DNA from 2 places in the Lysinibacillus sp. JK80 genome. Region 1 is predicted to be linked to the other one. Evidence: a T-box and tRNA genes for the amino acid it is inferred to sense, from the RefSeq annotation. Region 1 holds a T-box; the other holds one or more tRNA genes.
What was found. The T-box of region 1 lies ahead of alaS (alanine--tRNA ligase). A T-box ahead of a tRNA ligase gene usually reads a tRNA of that ligase, here a tRNA-Ala.
Positions count from the first base shown of each region.

Region 1 (11,108 bases):
GTTGGTATTGTCCCTTCGCAGCATCAATAAAGACCGCATCGAATGTTGTGTTAATGGCCTCGTCATCCACTTCTAAAGCGTCACCCTCAATGACCGTAATTCGATCGGATACAGTCGACCGTTTAATATAGGCTTTTGCCCTTGCTACACGATCTTGATCACGTTCAATTGTAACAATTTGGACATAAGGCAATGCCTCTGCCATACGAATAGCAGAGTAACCAATTGCTGTACCTATCTCTAAAATTTTTGACGGATTTTGAATACGCAACAGTTGATTTAATGCATCAATACCTGCCAGCTGCATGATCGGTACGTGATGCTCCTCCGCAAATGCTTCCATTTCTAAAAGCAATTCATTACGTGGCTGTATAAATGATTGTATATATGCATCTGATAATTCCATTGTTTCCACCCTCATTTAAAAGGCAACGAGCGTTTGCCGTTGTCTGTACTTCATCATTTATCAACAAAAAGAAAAAGACCAAACGTGATGTCTTGGTACTTTGCCATACAAAAATGAGCAATTGCTTCGATATGCTCAAACAATTGCCACCACGCATATTTGTCCCGCATAAATGAACGGATTGATCAAAAATCACACTTTATAATAGCATGAAAATAGAAGGAAAGCTATTTTTCTTTCCTTCTATCCATCTGTTTGCTATACGATTTTTGTTCTTCCTATATGTTTACTCTTCTTTTCGTAAATATTTTTCTACCTTCTGCAAATGCTCATCATAGGTTTTTGAGAAGTGGTTGACACCCTCTTTATCTGCTAGGAAGTAGAAATAATCTGTTTGACTTGGATTTAATGATGCCTCAATCGAAGTTTTACCTGCACCTGCTATTGGACCAGGTGGTAGACCTTTATTTTTGTAAGTGTTATAGGCATTATCCACTTCTAAATCTTCATATAGAACACGATCCTTGTGATCACCCAGTGCATAGAGCACGGTTGGGTCTGTTTGGAGTGGCATCCCTTCATTGATTCGATTATAGAAGACACTTGCAATAGTCTCTCGATCCGTTTGAGCAGTCGCTTCTTCTTCCAATAATGACGCAAATGTTAACAGCTGATGTACGGACATTTGTTTTTCAGCTAATACATCACTATAGTTCTTCACTACATTGTTCATGGCTGCTATCATCTCTTCAACAATCGCTTGTAAAGATGGTTTTTCTTCATAATAAGAATACGTAGCTGGATATAAATAGCCCTCTAAGTCATAGCGAATATTGTCAGCTAAAACAGCCTCTGTAACTAGCTCAGGATAATTAGCCATCATTTGCTGAACAAATGTGTCACTCGTCACAAGATCCATAAATTCTTTTTGTGTGTACGGTGTTTTCTTTTCAATCACTTTCCCAATTTGTTCAAGTGTTAAGCCTTCTGGGACTGTCATCGTAAAAACAGGCTTACGATATACCTTCCCTGTTTTCAAGCTTTCAATGAGTTCATCAAATGTCATTGCCTGTGTTAAATCATAATTTCCCGCTTGAAATTGTGATTCATTTTTAAATTTTGCATAGTATTTAAAAACACGTGCATCTTTTATGACACCTTTTTTCTCTAGTAGTGTTGAAATGGAGGACAAACTAGAGCCAATTGGTACTTCTACTGCAATTGTTTTCGTTGCATTAGGGTCTAATGGTTTTAAAGCACCTTTTACATAATTGTACCCAAATAAACCAACAACTCCAATTATTAGTACGAAAACAATGGCAATAATTGCGACGATTTTTCTCACCATTTTTACCTCAGATTTTCTTTCTTGCATTTTTGAAAACATTTCTTGTTTTTTTGAACCGTTATCCACGGGTTTCCCCCCTATCACTATTCAATATCATACTAGAAATCAACTTTCACGACAAACAGAAATCGACAATTCAGGAGAAATTACATATGTAAAAAATCTGCCAACAACTTTCGTTAGCAGATTTTTGAGCATTCTAGAAATAGTTTATCCTATAAAGTGTTTAATACTTCTTCTACAAATTCCCATTCTTCATCTGACTCAATCGGGTATAACTCTTCAATCTGGCCTTCATTTCCAGCTATATATTGGGCTGCAAAAATATCACGCTCATCAATCGGTTCATCTGTTGCTGGCACATATAATACATACGATTTACCGAATTGCTCAGATGAAAATGTATGAATGACTTCGCACACTTGATCTTTTCCTTCTTCGTCTGTCACAGTAATTAGCTGTGGTTCTTCTTCAAATTCATCAAGTAATGTTAACACCACTTCATTAATCATTTCCCATTCGGCATCTGTTTCAACAGGCTGTAAATTTGTCATCTCACCTGTATTGTCATCATAATCAAAAGTCATCGCGGAAAGGTCTCCTGGAATTTCTTGACCGGTTTCATCTAGAAGGGAAAATAACACATAGGACTTGTCCTCCGCATCAAAGGTAAAGACCACACGACACTGCTGTTCCTTACCATCTTTCCCAATGATCATAAATTCTTGCGTTTCTTCATTCATTCTGTTTCCTCCTTTATGACAATTTGATGTCATTTATTATATCGTTTTTTTGAGGTTAGACACTTTAGAATAGCTTCTCCTATTTTGAGCAAGTTTTCCCTGCATTTCTTCTCTACCTTTGAGCAGGTTCTCGATGTTTGGAGTGGGGCTTGGAGCGGTTACACTCTATTTCTAAGCGAATCCACAAACTTTATGAACGTTTCCCAACAATTGTGGATCAAATTCACACATCTACAATGCATTCATTCTTCAATTTAACAATCCTTCTACATTAGAAAAGCTTCAATAAAAAAGGAACAAGGACTGCAAGCTGCGATCCTTGTTCCAAGCTTTGAGTTAGAAGATTAGTCTTCGTTTTCATCCTCTAAAGCGTTTAAAACGTCCTCTACCATATCCCACTCTGCTTCAGTTTCGATTGGTGTTAATTCACCATCTTCACCATTTTCAGATGGTACAAATGAAGATACAAAGATTTCAACTGAGCCATCTTCATCTTCCTCTGCGCCTACCATTGAGTAAAACACATATGATTTGCCAAACTCTGGAGATTCATGAACGTGAATCACTTCACAAAGCTGCTCGTTTCCGTTTTCGTCAATCACTGTAATGTGTTGAACATGTAGTTCTTCTTCATGGTTATGCTCGTGTGCCATGCATTGTCACCTCATCAATTAATTTTTGCTATCTAAGTAGCCTTGTAAAATCATCACAGCTGCCATTTTATCAATGACCTGCTTGCGCTTTTTGCGACTCACGTCCGCTTCGATCAGCATACGTTCAGCAGCCATCGTCGTTAAACGTTCATCCCATAATTTGACCGGTAGTGAGAAATGCTCTTCTAATAGCTTTTTATAGTTCTCAGAAGCCTCTCCACGCGGTCCAACCGTATTATTCATGTTTTTTGGAAAACCTACAACAAATTCTGTTATAGTATATTCCTTTACTAGCTCAGCGATACGGTCAATACCGAACTCACCATTAGCTTCATCAATTTTTACGGTTTCAATACCTTGGGCGGTCCAACCAAGTGCATCACTTACAGCAACACCCACAGTTTTTGACCCAACGTCTAATCCCATAATTCTCATTTCTAGTCCTCGTTATTCTTTTTGATATAAAATTTAACAAGCTCCTCTAGAATTTCGTCACGCTCAAGCTTGCGAATTAAATTACGAGCATCCTGATGGCGAGGAATATACGCCGGATCACCAGAAAGTAAGTAACCAACAATCTGATTGATAGGGTTATATCCCTTTTCCTCTAATGAAGAATGAACTTTCAACATTACCTGCTTGACTTCCTGTTCCATTGATTCTTCTGGAAAATTAAATTTCATCGTTTGATCAAATGAACTCATGACCAGCACCTCGCTTTCAGAAATAAGGAGATGTGCAAACAAGCTCATCTCCAATTTCTCTTTATTATAACATGTTTTGGTGAATTAATTAAATGGATTTAACATAATCATACACAGAAAGTAGTGCTTCATCAAGTTTTGATGCATCTTTTGCACCTGCCATCGCCATATCTGGACGACCGCCACCTTTACCACCACATGCTTCCGCAACCATTTTCACAATATTCCCTGCATGGTAATTGCCACCAACTAATTCTTTTGAAACACCAGCACATAACATAACTTTTTCACCATCAACTGCTCCAAGAACAATGACTGCTTTTGGCATTTTTGCTTTCAGGTCATCCATCATTTGACGGAGTTGATTGTTATCCTTCGCTTCCACTTTTGTAGATAGCACTGTCACATCTCCAATTGTTTGAGCGGCATCAACAACTGCCCCTGCCTGTGCATTGGCGATTTTTTGAGATAATGCTTCGTTTTCACGTTGTAATTCTTTGTAGTCTGCTTGTAATGCCTGTACTTTTGTGACAATATCTTTAGCATTTGCTTTTAATAATGTCGCTGCATCATTTAATAATGCTTCTTCTTCTTTTACTGCTTCATAAGCAACTTTTCCTGTAACAGCTTCAATACGACGAGTACCTGCACCGATACCACCTTCTGAAACAATTTTAAAGAAGCCAATTTCAGAAGAGCGTTTAACATGGATACCACCACATAGCTCAATCGAATAATCTCCGATGGATACTACACGTACAACATCTCCATATTTTTCACCGAATAATGCCATAGCACCCATTGCTTTTGCTTCATCAATACCTTTTTCTTCAATAACGACCTCTATATCATCCCACACTTTTTCATTTACAATACGTTCAATTTGCTGTAATTCTTCTTTTGTAACTTGACCAAAGTGAGAGAAATCAAAACGTAAACGATCAGGTCCTACATATGATCCAGCTTGGTTCACATGATCACCTAGCACATCTTTTAATGCACGTTGCATAATATGTGTTGCCGTATGGTTTTTAATGATTAAATTACGGTCATCACGATTGACCACTGCTTGCACTGCATCTTCCACATGCATTTCCCCAGATTCAACTACTACTGTATGAAGCGGTTGACCATTCGGTGCTTTTTGAACATCTTTTACAACAGCCGTAAAGCTATCATTTGAAATAGTACCACTATCAGCAATTTGACCACCCATTTCAGCGTAGAATGGTGTCTTCGCTAAAATAACCAATGCTTCCTGACCTTCCGAAGCGACTTTCGCAACTTGACCATTGACGATCATTGCAGCGATTTCAGTATTAACACTTAACGTATCATAGCCAACAAATTCACTTGCAACCGTTAAGTTTGCTAATACTTCATTCTGTACTTGCATCGAATCAACATCTTGTCGTGCAGCACGCGCGCGTTCACGTTGCTCTTCCATCGCTGCCTCAAAACCTTCATGATCTACTTTCATGCCTACTTCCTCTGCATATTCTTCCGTTAGCTCGATTGGGAAACCATAAGTATCATATAAACGGAAAGCATCTGCTCCTGGGATGTAATCATGACCAGCTGCTTTTTGAGATTCCACTACTTCATTAAAGATAGCTAAACCACCATCTAATGTTTCGTGGAAACGAATTTCTTCATTTTTAATGACACGTTGAATAAATTCGCATTTCTCTGTAACTTCTGGATAGAAGTCTTCCATAATTTTACCCACAGTTGGTACAAGTTCAAACATAAATGGTTTTTCAATACCAATTTGTTTAGCATAGCGAACGGCACGACGTAGTAAGCGACGTAATACATAGCCACGGCCTTCATTTGAAGGCAGGGCACCATCGCCTATAGCAAATGCTACTGTACGGATATGGTCTGCAATCACTTTAAATGGTGTATTAATATCTTCATCTGAGCCAAAGATTTCATTTAAGTCTACTTCGCCAGGTCGTTTATATTTACGATTGGCAAACTCCTCGATTTTTTCAATAATTGGCATAAATAAATCAGTATCAAAGTTTGTTGGTACATTTTGCACGACGGACACAATACGCTCTAAGCCCATACCTGTATCAATATTTTGCTTTGGTAGTGGCGTGTAAGTGCCATCAGGATTATGGTTAAATTGAGAGAACACAAGGTTCCAAATTTCTAGGTAACGCTCATTTTCTCCTCCTGGATACATTTCAGGGTCATTTTCATCTGAGCCGTATTCTACGCCGCGATCATAAAAAATCTCTGAGTTCGGACCAGATGGGCCTTCTCCTATATCCCAGAAGTTCCCTTCTAAACGAATTAAACGTTCTTCTGGAATACCAATTTCCTGATGCCAAACATCATATGCCTCCTGGTCTTCTGGGTGAATCGTGATGGATAATAACGCTGGATCAAAGCCCATCCATTTTTTATCTGTTAAAAACTCCCAAGCATAATGAATTGCTTCTTTTTTAAAGTAGTCACCAATAGAGAAGTTTCCTAACATTTCAAAGAATGTATGGTGTCGAGCTGTTTTCCCAACGTTTTCAATATCGTTGGTACGAATCGATTTTTGTGCATTTGTAATACGTGGATTATCAGGGATAATACGGCCATCAAAATATGGTTTCAAAGTTGCAACACCTGAGTTGATCCAAAGAAGTGATGGATCATTTATTGGCACAAGTGGTGCTGATGGCTCATGATGATGCCCCTTTTCTTTAAAAAATTCCAAATACATACGGCGAATATCTACTGCTTTCATTGGATAAATTCCTCCTATTTTATATTGTAAAATCACGATACGAATCCTGCGATTTACCGAAGAAAATAAAAAAAGCCCTCATCCCCAAAAAGGGACGAGGACTTGTCATTAGTCTCGCGGTACCACCCTAGTTGTAAGTAAAAACCTTACTTACCTCTTTAGCACTTGTAACGTCAGTGAACGGCAGGGATTAGCTGCACTCTGGAGTAGCTTTCGGCATTTGCTGTTGTGAGGATTTTTTCAGCCTAGAAATCCCTTTCTTGTGCACACACAAATACGTACTTTTTCCATCATCGTTTTTACTTTTTCTATCGAAAATTATAAAAAAAATCTATTGCGCTGTCAATTAGTACTAGTCTGACTAACACTAACTAAGCAATCATTTTTTTGAAATATATCCACATACCCCATGTAAAGAAAACTAAGAAGGCGCTAATTGCAATAGTTGTATAAGGGGTATCTTGATAAGGTAAAGGTACATTCATTCCAAAAAAACTAGTAATTACTGATAGTGGTAACATAATTGTCGAAATGACCGTTAATAAATTCAGCTTTTCAATGGATTTCCCACTGATAATTGAAAAATACGTATCAAGCGTGCTGTTCACTAAATCGCGATATGTCTCTGTGGAGTCGACAATACGTTCTAGATGGTCATTCAAATCTTTATAGAATGGAATATTTTCTTCTTGAATGTCAAATTTCCACTGGCCATTGATTGTAGAAAAAATTCTTCTTTGTGGCATAATGGCCTGACGAATTAAAATAATTGTCCGCTTCAATGCAAGAAATTCCTCTGTCACCACTTTTGGTTGATAATCATAAATTTCTTCTTCTAGTTCATCTATACGCGCGCGAATTCGTTCTAATACTGGGAAATATTCGTCTGTAATACCGTCAATAATTGTATGCAATAAAAAATCAGTACCCTTTTCCAAATATCTTGGGCTATTGACACAAACATTTTCCATTTTTCCTAGCCATTGCAACTTTTGCTTATGCACAGTCACAATATAGTTTGGTCCCATAAAAATATTTAACTCAACGGTTGTAATTTCATTGTTACTTTTCTCATTATAAATTGGTGCATGGAGCACAAAAAATTTATAATCACCATAACTATCCATTTTTGGACGTGAGCCTTCATGTAAGCAATCTTCAACTGCTAGTGGATGAAAGCCAAATACATCAGCTATATTATTCAATTCATTATAACTATAGGCATATAAATCTACCCATAATAAATCTTCATTATGAATAGGGAGTTGTAAATCAATCATATTGAAATCATGTTGGACTGTCTTACTGCTGCTATTATAATAGTGGATTTTAATCATTGCATTTCACCTCGTGTTTGTTATTGAGGGAAACAAAAGGTCATCCTTAATCACCCTTTGTCTGCATCGGTGATCAGAAATCGATGACTTTTTATGTGTTTCCGTTTGCCTAAATGATACTTATTCGGTTCAGGACTACTATCCATTTCTCATCACCTTCCTTCCATAACAAAAACACGCCTTCTACGAATGAAGGCGTGTTGAATACACATATCAAAAAATAGCAATAAAATACATTGCATGCTTGTTACCTTCAAACGTTGAGTTTTAGCACTATGCGGCATAGGAATATGTCCAGCTACGTTAAAAAACACCTTATTTCGATGATTTCTGTTGACCCATTGGCGTCTCTCGACATTTTTGGGTAGTAGCGTATCTCCAGCATAGGAGCCTCACCTAACGAAGGGAGTCTTATTTTTTTATTCCTGTAAATGATAACGGATAGTTTCACAACTGTCAAACTTTCTATCAATCATTTTTCAAAAAGTCTTCCACTCTTTGCACTAAATGCTCTCGTTGATAAGATTGATAGAGCAGGCTAGATAAACGTACAGGATCACCAAAGAAAAAGCGTTCATACAATGTCTGTCTTGTGCCAAAACTACTCATCGTTAAATCCCAAGCTAAACGGAATTTCTTTACTCGCTCTTCCCCTTTGTCTTGAAATGATTGCAGATAATGATCAAGATCCCCATCATCCGTTGCAAAAGCTTTTGCACTCGGTATGGACATTAATCCACTTGCTCCCAGTTGCTGTATGATATCTGTAAAGGTAGGATATACTTTCGGGAAAATATGAATAGCGACCTGTAATGTGGATTGGTCTGGTCTGATAAAGCCAAAGGAATCCCTTTGTGCCTCAATTTCTGATTTTAATTGCAATGCTTTCATCGTTTCTAATGCTACGATGACATCTACCACGTTTTGATGGACATGTTGGTAATCCCCAATATTTATGGAATCCACAATCATTTGTACAACCCCTAGGATGAATTCCGTCTTAGCAATTTGACGTGACAGCACATGATGCAAAGTATACGCTTGGAAGCCACTAACATTCATAAATTGATTGGCCACTTCAACATTTTCGTAATAAAATACCCGTTCCCACGGGACAACTACATCATCAAACACAACGATTGCATCCATTTCTTCAAAACGTGCACTTAACGGATAATCAAAGGTAGAATCTCCGCCTACAAATGATTGCCGACATAAAAACTTTAAGCCTTGCGTGTTACTTGGAATAGAAAACCCGAAACCTTTTCCCTCATCATAGCCATTTGTTGATAAAACAAGAAGCTCATCTGTTATGCCACCCTGTGTCGCTAGTAATCTTGCTCCTTTAATGACTAAGCCCTCACTTGTTTTCCCAATGATTTTAGCTGCAATGGTTACTTCTTCATCCTCATAGTAAAAGCGCTTGCGATTTACCTGTGGTTCGATAAAGGTATGTGTTATCGTAATATCATTCTCGCGAGCATACTCATAGAACTTTAGCAAATGCTCTGGGAAACAATTTGGCTTCTCTTTTAAAAAATCTGACGCTGATGCAAGGGCCATTAATGTTGTATTCATATAATCAGGGCTTCTCCCCATAAAGCCTTGAGAAGATAATGCCCATTCCCTTGCCGCTTGGCGCCTCTTCACAAGATCTTCTGGCGTCAATACTTGAAGAAATGACATGCCAACTTTCTGTTTACTAGTTGGCGATTCATAGGTCATTTTTTCAAGAAGTGCCTCTTGATGTTGTAAATCAAAAAGTTTCGCTTGACTCTGGATAATTCCTTTAAAGGCAGGATGTTCTGACACCTTTCCTGTCACGACTTTCCCATCTATCGAAATATACGTTTTTAAAGCATCAATTCGTTCAATATACTGTTGCCCTGTCATTATTGGCATGCTGTCACCCCTATACATTCCCTATGTTTTTGTACTCATCTAGTATATGAAATGTCCAAATATTAGGTGACGATACATCAATTAGAAAAACCCGATTAGACAGTCTAATCGGGAATATATATTTTATTCATCCAAAAAATCATATGGAGAGACATCATTCATACCAATCATTGGATGAATATAAGGGGCTGTTTCTACTGTTAGCTTTTGTTCAACGGAAACAGGCTCCTGCATCCCTTCATTATCTACTGGCACTGCCTCGACTTCCACAAGTTCTTCCTCAATTTCCATTGGGTTAAGTCTTGCACGTAAAGAGGTGAAACGCTGAAGGTCATCTGTACGTTGTAAACCATCCGCAAGCACATCTGGTTCACCACATAAAATCAAAAAGTTTTTAGCACGTGTAATACCTGTGTATAAAAGATTACGCCGTAACATTTTGGAATACCCTCTAACCACTGGCATAATGACCGTTTGAAACTCAGAGCCCTGTGATTTATGGATGGAGCAACAATAAGCTAGTGTCAATTGATTGAGGTCGCTTCGTTGATAGGTCACTTCAATGCCATCAAAGGATACGATCAGTAAATCTTGTTTTTCGATCGTCTCCTTCGCCTTAATAATACTAATGACCTCACCCATATCTCCATTAAAGACATTGCTTTCAGGTTGATTGACAAGCTGAAGAACTTTATCCTTTATTCGATAGGTGACATCCCCAAAGACTAGCTCTTTTCGTGTGCCAGTATCATTTGGGTTAATAAGCTCTTGAATCATTTTATTTAAATTATCTATACCAGCTGGTCCTTTATACATGGGCGCCAACACTTGAATATTACGGATTTCCTGGCCCTTTGCGACAGCACTTTTGACAACTTGAGTTACAACGTTGGCAACTTGGTCTGCTGAAGCCTTAATAAACGAACGATCAGAGGTTTTAGCTGTTAACTCTTGTGGAATCGTTCCTTTTTTTATTTGATGCGCAAGTTCAATAATCGTTGAGCCTTCTGCTTGTCGATAAACATCTGTTAGCTCGACAGTTGGTAGCTGCTTGGATGCTAATAAATCCTTTAACACCTGTCCTGGACCTACTGGTGGAAGCTGATCCTGGTCTCCAACAAAGACAACTTGAACATCTTCATGTAAAGCTTTTAATAATTGATGGGCAAGCCATGTATCAACCATTGACATTTCATCCACGATAATCAGCTTACCTGTTACTTCCCGCTCTGTTTCTTCCTCTTTTTCTTGCCCTGTAAAACCGAG
Region 1 is NZ_CP058997.1:3,101,143-3,112,250, forward strand. Features, by position in the region: gene HXV90_RS15620 (O-methyltransferase) at 1-406, opposite strand, end outside; gene mltG (endolytic transglycosylase MltG) at 693-1,820, opposite strand; gene HXV90_RS15630 (DUF1292 domain-containing protein) at 1,970-2,497, opposite strand; gene HXV90_RS15635 (DUF1292 domain-containing protein) at 2,842-3,150, opposite strand; gene ruvX (Holliday junction resolvase RuvX) at 3,169-3,585, opposite strand; gene HXV90_RS15645 (IreB family regulatory phosphoprotein) at 3,588-3,854, opposite strand; gene alaS (alanine--tRNA ligase) at 3,943-6,603, opposite strand; T-box leader at 6,691-6,906, opposite strand; gene corA (magnesium/cobalt transporter CorA) at 6,975-7,940, opposite strand; M-box (ykoK) riboswitch at 8,186-8,351, opposite strand; gene hpaB (4-hydroxyphenylacetate 3-monooxygenase, oxygenase component) at 8,409-9,842, opposite strand; gene recD2 (SF1B family DNA helicase RecD2) at 9,966-11,108, opposite strand, start outside.

Region 2 (11,108 bases), 140 kb from region 1:
ATACATAAAGATGTATAGGCTTTCATAAAAGGTACTGTCATCGTTACTTGCCCACGGTCTGGCAAAATAACATCAGCTTGATTGCGTAGACGCTTAATATAGCTGAAAATATAATCCCAACGACCGCAATTCAAACCAGCTGAATGTTCACGTAGCTCATATAAAATTTCATCCATCTCAAACGCTGCTAAAATCGTTTCGATTAATACAGTAGCTTTTATTGTCCCCTGTGGAATACCAATATAATCTTGAGCAAACACAAAGACATCATTCCATAGTCGAGCCTCTAAATGGCTTTCAAGTTTTGGTAGATAGAAATATGGCCCTGTACCTTGTGCAAGTGCGTTTTTGGCATTGTGGAATAGATATAAACCGAAGTCAAAGAAACTGCCAGAAATCGGCTCTCCATCCACCAGGACATGTTTCTCAAGCAAGTGTAGACCTCGTGGACGAACTAACAGCACTGCTGTCTCATCATTTAATTTATATGTTTTACCATTGGATTCTTGTGTAAACTCAATCGTCTTATTAATAGCATCACGCATATTAATTTGACCGCCAATCATATTTTCCCATGTCGGAGAAGATGCATCTTCAAAGCATGCCATGAACATTTTTGCTCCAGAATTTAACGCATTAATAACCATTTTCCGATCAACTGGCCCTGTAATTTCAACACGGCGATCTTGCAAGTCGTTTGGAAGTGGTGCGATTACCCAATCACCTTCCCGAATATGCTTTGTCTCTGGTAGGAAATCCAGCTTCTCTCCCGCATCAAGTCGTTTTTGGCGTTCTTGTCGAGCCTCCAACAGCTCCTTGCGACGAGCATCAAATTTTTCGTGCAGAGCAAGAACAAATTCAAGAGCTTCAGGTGTCAAAATTTCATTAGTTTGCTCATTTTGTTCTCCAACAATTTTAAGCTTACCTGTCGTTGCTTGTTCCATTAGCTGTTTACCCACCTTTGCCATTTTAGTTTCGTCATCCTCCGCTTTAGGAGGAGCGGAGGAGACTATTCTATGATTATGAATTTAGGAAAACACGTATTTAAACTACGACTTATACAAACTGTTCTGTTTCAGTAGAACCTGCCATTGCTGTTGTAGAAGAAGTACCGCCAGAGATAACTTGAGAGATTTCATCAAAGTATCCAGTACCTACTTCGCGTTGGTGACGTGTAGCTGTATAGCCTTTAGACTCAGAAGCAAATTCTGCTTGTTGTAGCTTAGAATATGCAGCCATACCATTATCTTTATAGTCATGAGCAAGCTCAAACATAGAGTGGTTAAGTGCATGGAAACCTGCTAAAGTAACGAATTGGAATTTGTAACCCAACTTACCAAGTTCACGTTGATACTCTGCAATTTCTTCTTCTGAAAGATTTGCCTTCCAGTTGAATGAAGGTGAGCAGTTGTATGCAAGCATTTTACCTGGGAACTCAGCATGAATAGCTTCAGCAAATTCTCTAGCTTCTTCAAGTGATGGTTTAGAAGTTTCACACCAAATTAAATCTGCATATGGAGCGTAAGCTAAACCACGAGCAATTGCTTGTTTGATTCCAGCTTTTGTACGGAAGAAGCCTTCAGGTGTGCGTTCACCAGTGATGAATTCTGCATCACGTGGATCAATATCTGATGTAACCATATCAGCAGCATCAGCATCTGTACGTGCAATTAAAATTGTATCTACACCCATAACATCTGTTGCTAAACGTGCAGCTACTAAGTTACGAACAGCATTTTGTGTTGGAAGTAATACTTTACCTCCAAGGTGTCCACATTTCTTTTCAGATGCTAATTGATCTTCTAAGTGAACACCCGCTGCTCCTGCTTCAATCATACCTTTTACAAGCTCGAATACGTTTAGAGGCCCACCAAAACCTGCTTCTGCGTCTGCTACGATTGGCGCGAACCAATCAAATTGATCAACACGTCCTTCAGCATGATCAATTTGATCTGCACGTTGAAGCGCTTGATTAATTCGTTTTACTACTGCTGGTACAGAGTTAGCTGGATATAATGATTGGTCAGGATACATTTGACCAGACAGGTTTGCATCAGCAGCTACTTGCCAGCCTGATAGATAGATAGCCTTTAATCCAGCTTTTACTTGTTGTACTGCCTGATTCCCCGTTAATGCCCCCAATGCATTGATAAACGGTTCCTCATGTAATGAATTCCAAAGTCGAGTAGCACCTTTTTGTGCTAGTGTTTGTTCAATTACTACTGTCCCCTGTAATTTAACAACTTCTTCAGCTGAATATGTGCGTTCAATACCAGCCCAACGTGGGTTTTCAGCCCATTGTTTTTCTAAAGCTTCGATTCTTTCTTGACGAGTTGACATATTGAAATTCCACCTTCCCCTTTGTGTACAATATACTCTGTTAAAAAACTTTTAATTATCTGTTCCATAACAGGTTTATTTGTTGTAAATTAATATATAACAGACTATTTGAATTTTCATTATTTTTCGATAAAAGATCAAATTTTAAGGATAAAACTACCTTTTTTGACGATGAAATTTGGAAGACTGTTTACAAACAAGGGGGATATTCACAATGAACAATGAGTTAAATTCTTTCGTAAAAGATATTTCGCAACAATATATTTTTATGTTGAAAGACTGGATACCTGCTGATTCATCCATTGCTATTGCTGTTGAAAATGCTTATGTTTATTTTCACTCTGGTCACCAAAGTATTCATTTAGAGATAGGTCAACAAGTATTACCTGGGAGTATTGCCGACCAAGTGTTAAAGACTCAAAAAAAAACAGATGCTATTTTAGATAATTCCCTTTTCGATACGCCATATTATGGCATTGGTTATCCCATATACATTCAAAATAAGCCTGCTGCTCTCGTCATTGTCCTACCGTCATCATTTACAGCAAAAAGAGCAGAACCATTTCAATTTTTAACTGGAAAGCAAGAGGAGGAATGGAATCCTGTAGCAATTAATAAAATATCTCATATTGAAAGCCTACAGAAAAAAACATGGTTTTATGTAGAGGGGGATCAGTATAAAACAAGTATTACACTTAAAGAACTTCAATTACGATTACCATCATATTTTATTCGTATCCATAGATCTTACATTGTAAATATACATTTCATAAAAAAAATGGCACGTGATTTAACGTCAAATTTTATTGTCACTTTAATTGATGGAAGTGAGTTACCAGTAAGTCAATCTTATTTAAATGATCTTCGGAGTGCTCTTGAGTTTTAGTATATACGGCTGTCTTTTTCCGGGGACAGCCTACTTTAAACTATCTTCTTAATTTGAGACAACAAAAAAGCAAAAAAGATCAGAGAATTTATTCTCTGATCTTTCTTTTGCCTAGCGACGTCCTACTCTCACAGGGGGAAGCCCCCAACTACCATCGGCGCTAAAGAGCTTAACTTCCGTGTTCGGTATGGGAACGGGTGTGACCTCTTTGCCATCATCACTAGACTTTGTATTTAATTGAAAGATTTGTTCTTTCAAAACTGGATAAACGGTGCATTGAATGTTTTAAACTTTTTTGGTTAAGTCCTCGATCGATTAGTATTCGTCAGCTCCATGTGTCACCACACTTCCACCTCGAACCTATCTACCTCATCGTCTTTGAGGGATCTTACTTACTTGCGTAATGGGAAATCTCATCTTGAGGGGGGCTTCATGCTTAGATGCTTTCAGCACTTATCCCGTCCACACATAGCTACCCAGCGATGCCTTTGGCAAGACAACTGGTACACCAGCGGTGTGTCCATCCCGGTCCTCTCGTACTAAGGACAGCTCCTCTCAAATTTCCTACGCCCACGACGGATAGGGACCGAACTGTCTCACGACGTTCTGAACCCAGCTCGCGTACCGCTTTAATGGGCGAACAGCCCAACCCTTGGGACCGACTACAGCCCCAGGATGCGATGAGCCGACATCGAGGTGCCAAACCTCCCCGTCGATGTGGACTCTTGGGGGAGATAAGCCTGTTATCCCCGGGGTAGCTTTTATCCGTTGAGCGATGGCCCTTCCATGCGGAACCACCGGATCACTAAGCCCGTCTTTCGACCCTGCTCGACTTGTAGGTCTCGCAGTCAAGCTCCCTTGTGCCTTTACACTCTACGAATGATTTCCAACCATTCTGAGGGAACCTTTGGGCGCCTCCGTTACCTTTTAGGAGGCGACCGCCCCAGTCAAACTGTCCGCCTGACACTGTCTCCTGCCCCGCTAAGGGGCATGGGTTAGAATTTCAATACAACCAGGGTAGTATCCCACCGACGCCTCCTTCGAAGCTGGCGCTCCGAGATCTCTGGCTCCTACCTATCCTGTACAAGTTGTACCAAAATTCAATATCAGGCTACAGTAAAGCTCCACGGGGTCTTTCCGTCCTGTCGCGGGTAACCTGCATCTTCACAGGTACTATAATTTCACCGAGTCTCTCGTTGAGACAGTGCCCAGATCGTTACGCCTTTCGTGCGGGTCGGAACTTACCCGACAAGGAATTTCGCTACCTTAGGACCGTTATAGTTACGGCCGCCGTTTACTGGGGCTTCAATTCGCAGCTTCGCTTGCGCTAACCACTCCTCTTAACCTTCCAGCACCGGGCAGGCGTCAGCCCCTATACGTCACCTTACGGTTTTGCAGAGACCTGTGTTTTTGCTAAACAGTCGCCTGGGCCTATTCACTGCGGCTCTCATGCGCTTGCACGCTCAAGAGCACCCCTTCTCCCGAAGTTACGGGGTCATTTTGCCGAGTTCCTTAACGAGAGTTCTCTCGCACACCTTAGGATTCTCTCCTCGACTACCTGTGTCGGTTTGCGGTACGGGCACCTCTCACCTCGATAGAGGCTTTTCTTGGCAGTGTGAAATCAGGAACTTCGTCCATACGGACTCGCCATCACAGCTCAACGTTACAGTGTGCGGATTTGCCTACACACACGCCTTACTGCTTGGACGCGCACAACCAACGGCGCGCTTACCCTATCCTACTGCGTCCCCCCATTTCTCAAACGGTGAGGAGGTGGTACAGGAATATCAACCTGTTGTCCATCGCCTACGCCTATCGGCCTCGGCTTAGGTCCCGACTAACCCTGAGCGGACGAGCCTTCCTCAGGAAACCTTAGTCATACGGTGGACGGGATTCTCACCCGTCTTTCGCTACTCATACCGGCATTCTCACTTCTAAGCGCTCCACCAGTCCTTCCGATCTGACTTCAACGCACTTAGAACGCTCTCCTACCACTGACATCATAGATGTCAATCCACAGCTTCGGTGAATCGTTTAGCCCCGATACATTTTCGGCGCAGCGTCACTCGACCAGTGAGCTATTACGCACTCTTTAAATGATGGCTGCTTCTAAGCCAACATCCTGGTTGTCTGTGCAACGCCACATCCTTTTCCACTTAACGATTACTTTGGGACCTTAGCTGGTGGTCTGGGCTGTTTCCCTTTTGACTACGGATCTTATCACTCGCAGTCTGACTCCCGTGTATAAATATCTGGCATTCGGAGTTTGTCTGAATTCGGTAAACCGGGATGGCCCCCTAGTCCAAACAGTGCTCTACCTCCAGTATTCTCATCACGAGGCTAGCCCTAAAGCTATTTCGGAGAGAACCAGCTATCTCCAAGTTCGATTGGAATTTCTCCGCTACCCACACCTCATCCCCGCACTTTTCAACGTGCGTGGGTTCGGGCCTCCAGTAAGTGTTACCTCACCTTCACCCTGGACATGGGTAGATCACCTGGTTTCGGGTCTACGACCACGTACTATTTCGCCCTATTCAGACTCGCTTTCGCTGCGGCTCCGCCTTCTAAAGCTTAACCTTGCACGTAATCGTAACTCGCCGGTTCATTCTACAAAAGGCACGCTATCACCCATTAACGGGCTCTAACTACTTGTAGGCACACGGTTTCAGGATCTCTTTCACTCCCCTTCCGGGGTGCTTTTCACCTTTCCCTCACGGTACTGGTTCACTATCGGTCACTAGGTAGTATTTAGCCTTGGGAGATGGTCCTCCCGGATTCCGACGGAATTTCACGTGTTCCGCCGTACTCAGGATCCACTCAGGAGAGAACGAACTTTCGACTACAGGGCTTTTACCTGCTCTGGCGGACCTTTCCAAGTCGCTTCATCTAACTCGCTCTTTTGTAACTCCGTATAGAGTGTCCTACAACCCCAAGAGGCAAGCCTCTTGGTTTGGGCTCTTCCCGTTTCGCTCGCCGCTACTCAGGGAATCGATTTTTCTTTCTCTTCCTCCAGGTACTTAGATGTTTCAGTTCCCTGGGTCTGCCTTCAAGACGCTATGTATTCACGTCAAGATACTACGCGATTAAACGTAGTGGGTTCCCCCATTCGGAAATCTCCGGATCAAAGCTCACTTACAGCTCCCCGAAGCATATCGGTGTTAGTGCCGTCCTTCTTCGGCTCCTAGTGCCAAGGCATTCGCCGTGCGCCCTTAATAACTTAACCAAGTTATTAAGCCTATAAAAAAACTTAAAAAATAAATGTATTTGTTACAATTTCAATGTCGTTTTATCCAGTTTTCAAAGAACAAAAAAATGGTGGAGCCTAGCGGGATCGAACCGCTGACCTCCTGCGTGCAAGGCAGGCGCTCTCCCAGCTGAGCTAAGGCCCCAAGAGGTATATATGGTGGGCCTAAATGGACTCGAACCATCGACCTCACGCTTATCAGGCGTGCGCTCTAACCAGCTGAGCTATAGGCCCTCTTGGAAGTTTTATTAAATTTCATAAACCTTCAAAACTGAACGCAAAACGTAATCTTACAAACCCAAGGTTTGTATTCCGAAATAATCCTTAGAAAGGAGGTGATCCAGCCGCACCTTCCGATACGGCTACCTTGTTACGACTTCACCCCAATCATCTATCCCACCTTCGGCGGCTGGCTCCAAAAGGTTACCTCACCGACTTCGGGTGTTACAAACTCTCGTGGTGTGACGGGCGGTGTGTACAAGGCCCGGGAACGTATTCACCGCGGCATGCTGATCCGCGATTACTAGCGATTCCGGCTTCATGTAGGCGAGTTGCAGCCTACAATCCGAACTGAGAACGACTTTATCGGATTAGCTCCCTCTCGCGAGTTGGCAACCGTTTGTATCGTCCATTGTAGCACGTGTGTAGCCCAGGTCATAAGGGGCATGATGATTTGACGTCATCCCCACCTTCCTCCGGTTTGTCACCGGCAGTCACCTTAGAGTGCCCAACTAAATGATGGCAACTAAGATCAAGGGTTGCGCTCGTTGCGGGACTTAACCCAACATCTCACGACACGAGCTGACGACAACCATGCACCACCTGTCACCGTTGCCCCCGAAGGGGAAACTATATCTCTACAGTGGTCAACGGGATGTCAAGACCTGGTAAGGTTCTTCGCGTTGCTTCGAATTAAACCACATGCTCCACCGCTTGTGCGGGCCCCCGTCAATTCCTTTGAGTTTCAGTCTTGCGACCGTACTCCCCAGGCGGAGTGCTTAATGCGTTAGCTGCAGCACTAAGGGGCGGAAACCCCCTAACACTTAGCACTCATCGTTTACGGCGTGGACTACCAGGGTATCTAATCCTGTTTGCTCCCCACGCTTTCGCGCCTCAGCGTCAGTTACAGACCAGAAAGTCGCCTTCGCCACTGGTGTTCCTCCAAATCTCTACGCATTTCACCGCTACACTTGGAATTCCACTTTCCTCTTCTGCACTCAAGTCCCCCAGTTTCCAATGACCCTCCACGGTTGAGCCGTGGGCTTTCACATCAGACTTAAAGGACCGCCTGCGCGCGCTTTACGCCCAATAATTCCGGACAACGCTTGCCACCTACGTATTACCGCGGCTGCTGGCACGTAGTTAGCCGTGGCTTTCTAATAAGGTACCGTCAAGGTACAGCCAGTTACTACTGTACTTGTTCTTCCCTTACAACAGAGTTTTACGATCCGAAAACCTTCTTCACTCACGCGGCGTTGCTCCATCAGGCTTTCGCCCATTGTGGAAGATTCCCTACTGCTGCCTCCCGTAGGAGTCTGGGCCGTGTCTCAGTCCCAGTGTGGCCGATCACCCTCTCAGGTCGGCTACGCATCGTCGCCTTGGTGAGCCGTTACCTCACCAACTAGCTAATGCGCCGCGGGCCCATCCTATAGCGACAGCCGAAACCGTCTTTCAGTCTTTCACCATGAAGCAAAAGAGATTATTCGGTATTAGCCCCGGTTTCCCGGAGTTATCCCAAACTATAGGGTAGGTTGCCCACGTGTTACTCACCCGTCCGCCGCTAACGTCAAAGGAGCAAGCTCCTTTTCTGTTCGCTCGACTTGCATGTATTAGGCACGCCGCCAGCGTTCGTCCTGAGCCAGGATCAAACTCTCCATAAAAGAAATTTGATTAGCTCAAATTGTTTTGCTGGCATCATGTTTGATGTCCAAAATTGTGTTTCGTTCACTAACCGAAGCTAGCTACTTAAAACTTTATTGATTACGTTTTGCTTGTTCAGTTTTCAAGGTTCATGTAATTGAATTGGTGGAGCCTAGCGGGATCGAACCGCTGACCTCCTGCGTGCAAGGCAGGCGCTCTCCCAGCTGAGCTAAGGCCCCATATTTTTATTTTTAGGAAATGGTCGGGAAGACAGGATTCGAACCTGCGACCCCTTGGTCCCAAACCAAGTGCTCTACCAAGCTGAGCTACTTCCCGTTGTTCTTATGGCGCGCCCGACAGGAGTCGAACCCATAACCTTCTGATCCGTAGTCAGACGCTCTATCCAATTGAGCTACGGGCGCATTTAAAATGGTGCCGAGGACCGGAATCGAACCGGTACGGTAGTCACCTACCGCAGGATTTTAAGTCCTGTGCGTCTGCCAGTTCCGCCACCCCGGCACATTTGGAGCGGAAGACGAGGTTCGAACTCGCGACCCCCACCTTGGCAAGGTGGTGTTCTACCACTGAACTACTTCCGCATGTGCATAAGCTTTTTTTATCTGGCAATGAAAATAATGGTGCGGGTGAAGGGAGTCGAACCCCCACGCCTTGCGGCGCTAGATCCTAAGTCTAGTGCGTCTGCCAATTCCGCCACACCCGCTTATTATTATTTATAAATGGTGAGCCATGAAGGACTCGAACCTTCGACCCTCTGATTAAAAGTCAGATGCTCTACCAACTGAGCTAATGGCTCGAAAAAATGGTGCCGGCTATAGGAATCGAACCCACGACCTACTGATTACAAGTCAGTTGCTCTACCTGCTGAGCTAAACCGGCATATGGTGGAGGATGACGGGCTCGAACCGCCGACCCTCTGCTTGTAAGGCAGATGCTCTCCCAGCTGAGCTAATCCTCCTGGGTATTATGCCTAGCGACGTCCTACTCTCACAGGGGGAAACCCCCAACTACCATCGGCGCTAAAGAGCTTAACTTCCGTGTTCGGTATGGGAACGGGTGTGACCTCTTTGCCATCATCACTAGACTTATTAAAAGACAAGATTTATTATACCATATTTCAGTATAAATGCAAGCTTTTTTTAAAAGCTTACTTGTTCTTTCAAAACTGGATAAACGGTGCATTGAATGTTTCAAACTTTTTTGGTTAAGTCCTCGATCGATTAGTATTCGTCAGCTCCATGTGTCACCACACTTCCACCTCGAACCTATCTACCTCATCGTCTTTGAGGGATCTTACTTACTTGCGTAATGGGAAATCTCATCTTGAGGGGGGCTTCATGCTTAGATGCTTTCAGCACTTATCCCGTCCACACATAGCTACCCAGCGATGCCTTTGGCAAGACAACTGGTACACCAGCGGTGTGTCCATCCCGGTCCTCTCGTACTAAGGACAGCTCCTCTCAAATTTCCTACGCCCACGACGGATAGGGACCGAACTGTCTCACGACGTTCTGAACCCAGCTCGCGTACCGCTTTAATGGGCGAACAGCCCAACCCTTGGGACCGACTACAGCCCCAGGATGCGATGAGCCGACATCGAGGTGCCAAACCTCCCCGTCGATGTGGACTCTTGGGGGAGATAAGCCTGTTATCCCCGGGGTAGCTTTTATCCGTTGAGCGATGGCCCTTCCATGCGGAACCACCGGATCACTAAGCCCGTCTTTCGACCCTGCTCGACTTGTAGGTCTCGCAGTCAAGCTCCCTTGTGCCTTTACACTCTACGAATGATTTCCAACCATTCTGAGGGAACCTTTGGGCGCCTCCGTTACCTTTTAGGAGGCGACCGCCCCAGTCAAACTGTCCGCCTGACACTGTCTCCTGCCCCGCTAAGGGGCATGGGTTAGAATTTCAATACAACCAGGGTAGTATCCCACCGACGCCTCCTTCGAAGCTGGCGCTCCGAGATCTCTGGCTCCTACCTATCCTGTACAAGTTGTACCAAAATTCAATATCAGGCTACAGTAAAGCTCCACGGGGTCTTTCCGTCCTGTCGCGGGTAACCTGCATCTTCACAGGTACTATAATTTCACCGAGTCTCTCGTTGAGACAGTGCCCAGATCGTTACGCCTTTCGTGCGGGTCGGAACTTACCCGACAAGGAATTTCGCTACCTTAGGACCGTTATAGTTACGGCCGCCGTTTACTGGGGCTTCAATTCGCAGCTTCGCTTGCGCTAACCACTCCTCTTAACCTTCCAGCACCGGGCAGGCGTCAGCCCCTATACGTCACCTTACGGTTTTGCAGAGACCTGTGTTTTTGCTAAACAGTCGCCTGGGCCTATTCACTGCGGCTCTCATGCGCTTGCACGCTCAAGAGCACCCCTTCTCCCGAAGTTACGGGGTCATTTTGCCGAGTTCCTTAACGAGAGTTCTCTCGCACACCTTAGGATTCTCTCCTCGACTACCTGTGTCGGTTTGCGGTACGGGCACCTCTCACCTCGATAGAGGCTTTTCTTGGCAGTGTGAAATCAGGAACTTCGTCCATACGGACTCGCCATCACAGCTCAACGTTACAGTGTGCGGATTTGCCTACACACACGCCTTACTGCTTGGACGCGCACAACCAACGGCGCGCTTACCCTATCCTACTGCGTCCCCCCATTTCTCAAACGGTGAGGAGGTGGTACAGGAATATCAACCTGTTGTCCATCGCCTACGCCTATCGGCCTCGGCTTAGGTCCCGACTAACCCTGAGCGGACGA
Region 2 is NZ_CP058997.1:2,961,557-2,972,664, forward strand. Features, by position in the region: gene aceB (malate synthase A) at 1-944, opposite strand, end outside; gene aceA (isocitrate lyase) at 1,057-2,340, opposite strand; gene HXV90_RS14840 (LytTR family DNA-binding domain-containing protein) at 2,555-3,226, shown strand; rRNA gene rrf (5S ribosomal RNA) at 3,336-3,451, opposite strand; rRNA gene HXV90_RS14850 (23S ribosomal RNA) at 3,522-6,449, opposite strand; tRNA gene HXV90_RS14855 (tRNA-Ala) at 6,540-6,615, opposite strand; tRNA gene HXV90_RS14860 (tRNA-Ile) at 6,628-6,704, opposite strand; rRNA gene HXV90_RS14865 (16S ribosomal RNA) at 6,799-8,350, opposite strand; tRNA gene HXV90_RS14870 (tRNA-Ala) at 8,494-8,569, opposite strand; tRNA gene HXV90_RS14875 (tRNA-Pro) at 8,590-8,666, opposite strand; tRNA gene HXV90_RS14880 (tRNA-Arg) at 8,676-8,752, opposite strand; tRNA gene HXV90_RS14885 (tRNA-Leu) at 8,761-8,849, opposite strand; tRNA gene HXV90_RS14890 (tRNA-Gly) at 8,855-8,929, opposite strand; tRNA gene HXV90_RS14895 (tRNA-Leu) at 8,967-9,051, opposite strand; tRNA gene HXV90_RS14900 (tRNA-Lys) at 9,069-9,144, opposite strand; tRNA gene HXV90_RS14905 (tRNA-Thr) at 9,152-9,227, opposite strand; tRNA gene HXV90_RS14910 (tRNA-Val) at 9,231-9,306, opposite strand; rRNA gene rrf (5S ribosomal RNA) at 9,317-9,432, opposite strand; rRNA gene HXV90_RS14920 (23S ribosomal RNA) at 9,549-11,108, opposite strand, start outside.
Region 2: it encodes a tRNA-Ala, which carries the amino acid that the T-box ahead of alaS (alanine--tRNA ligase) is inferred to sense. The anticodon was not compared.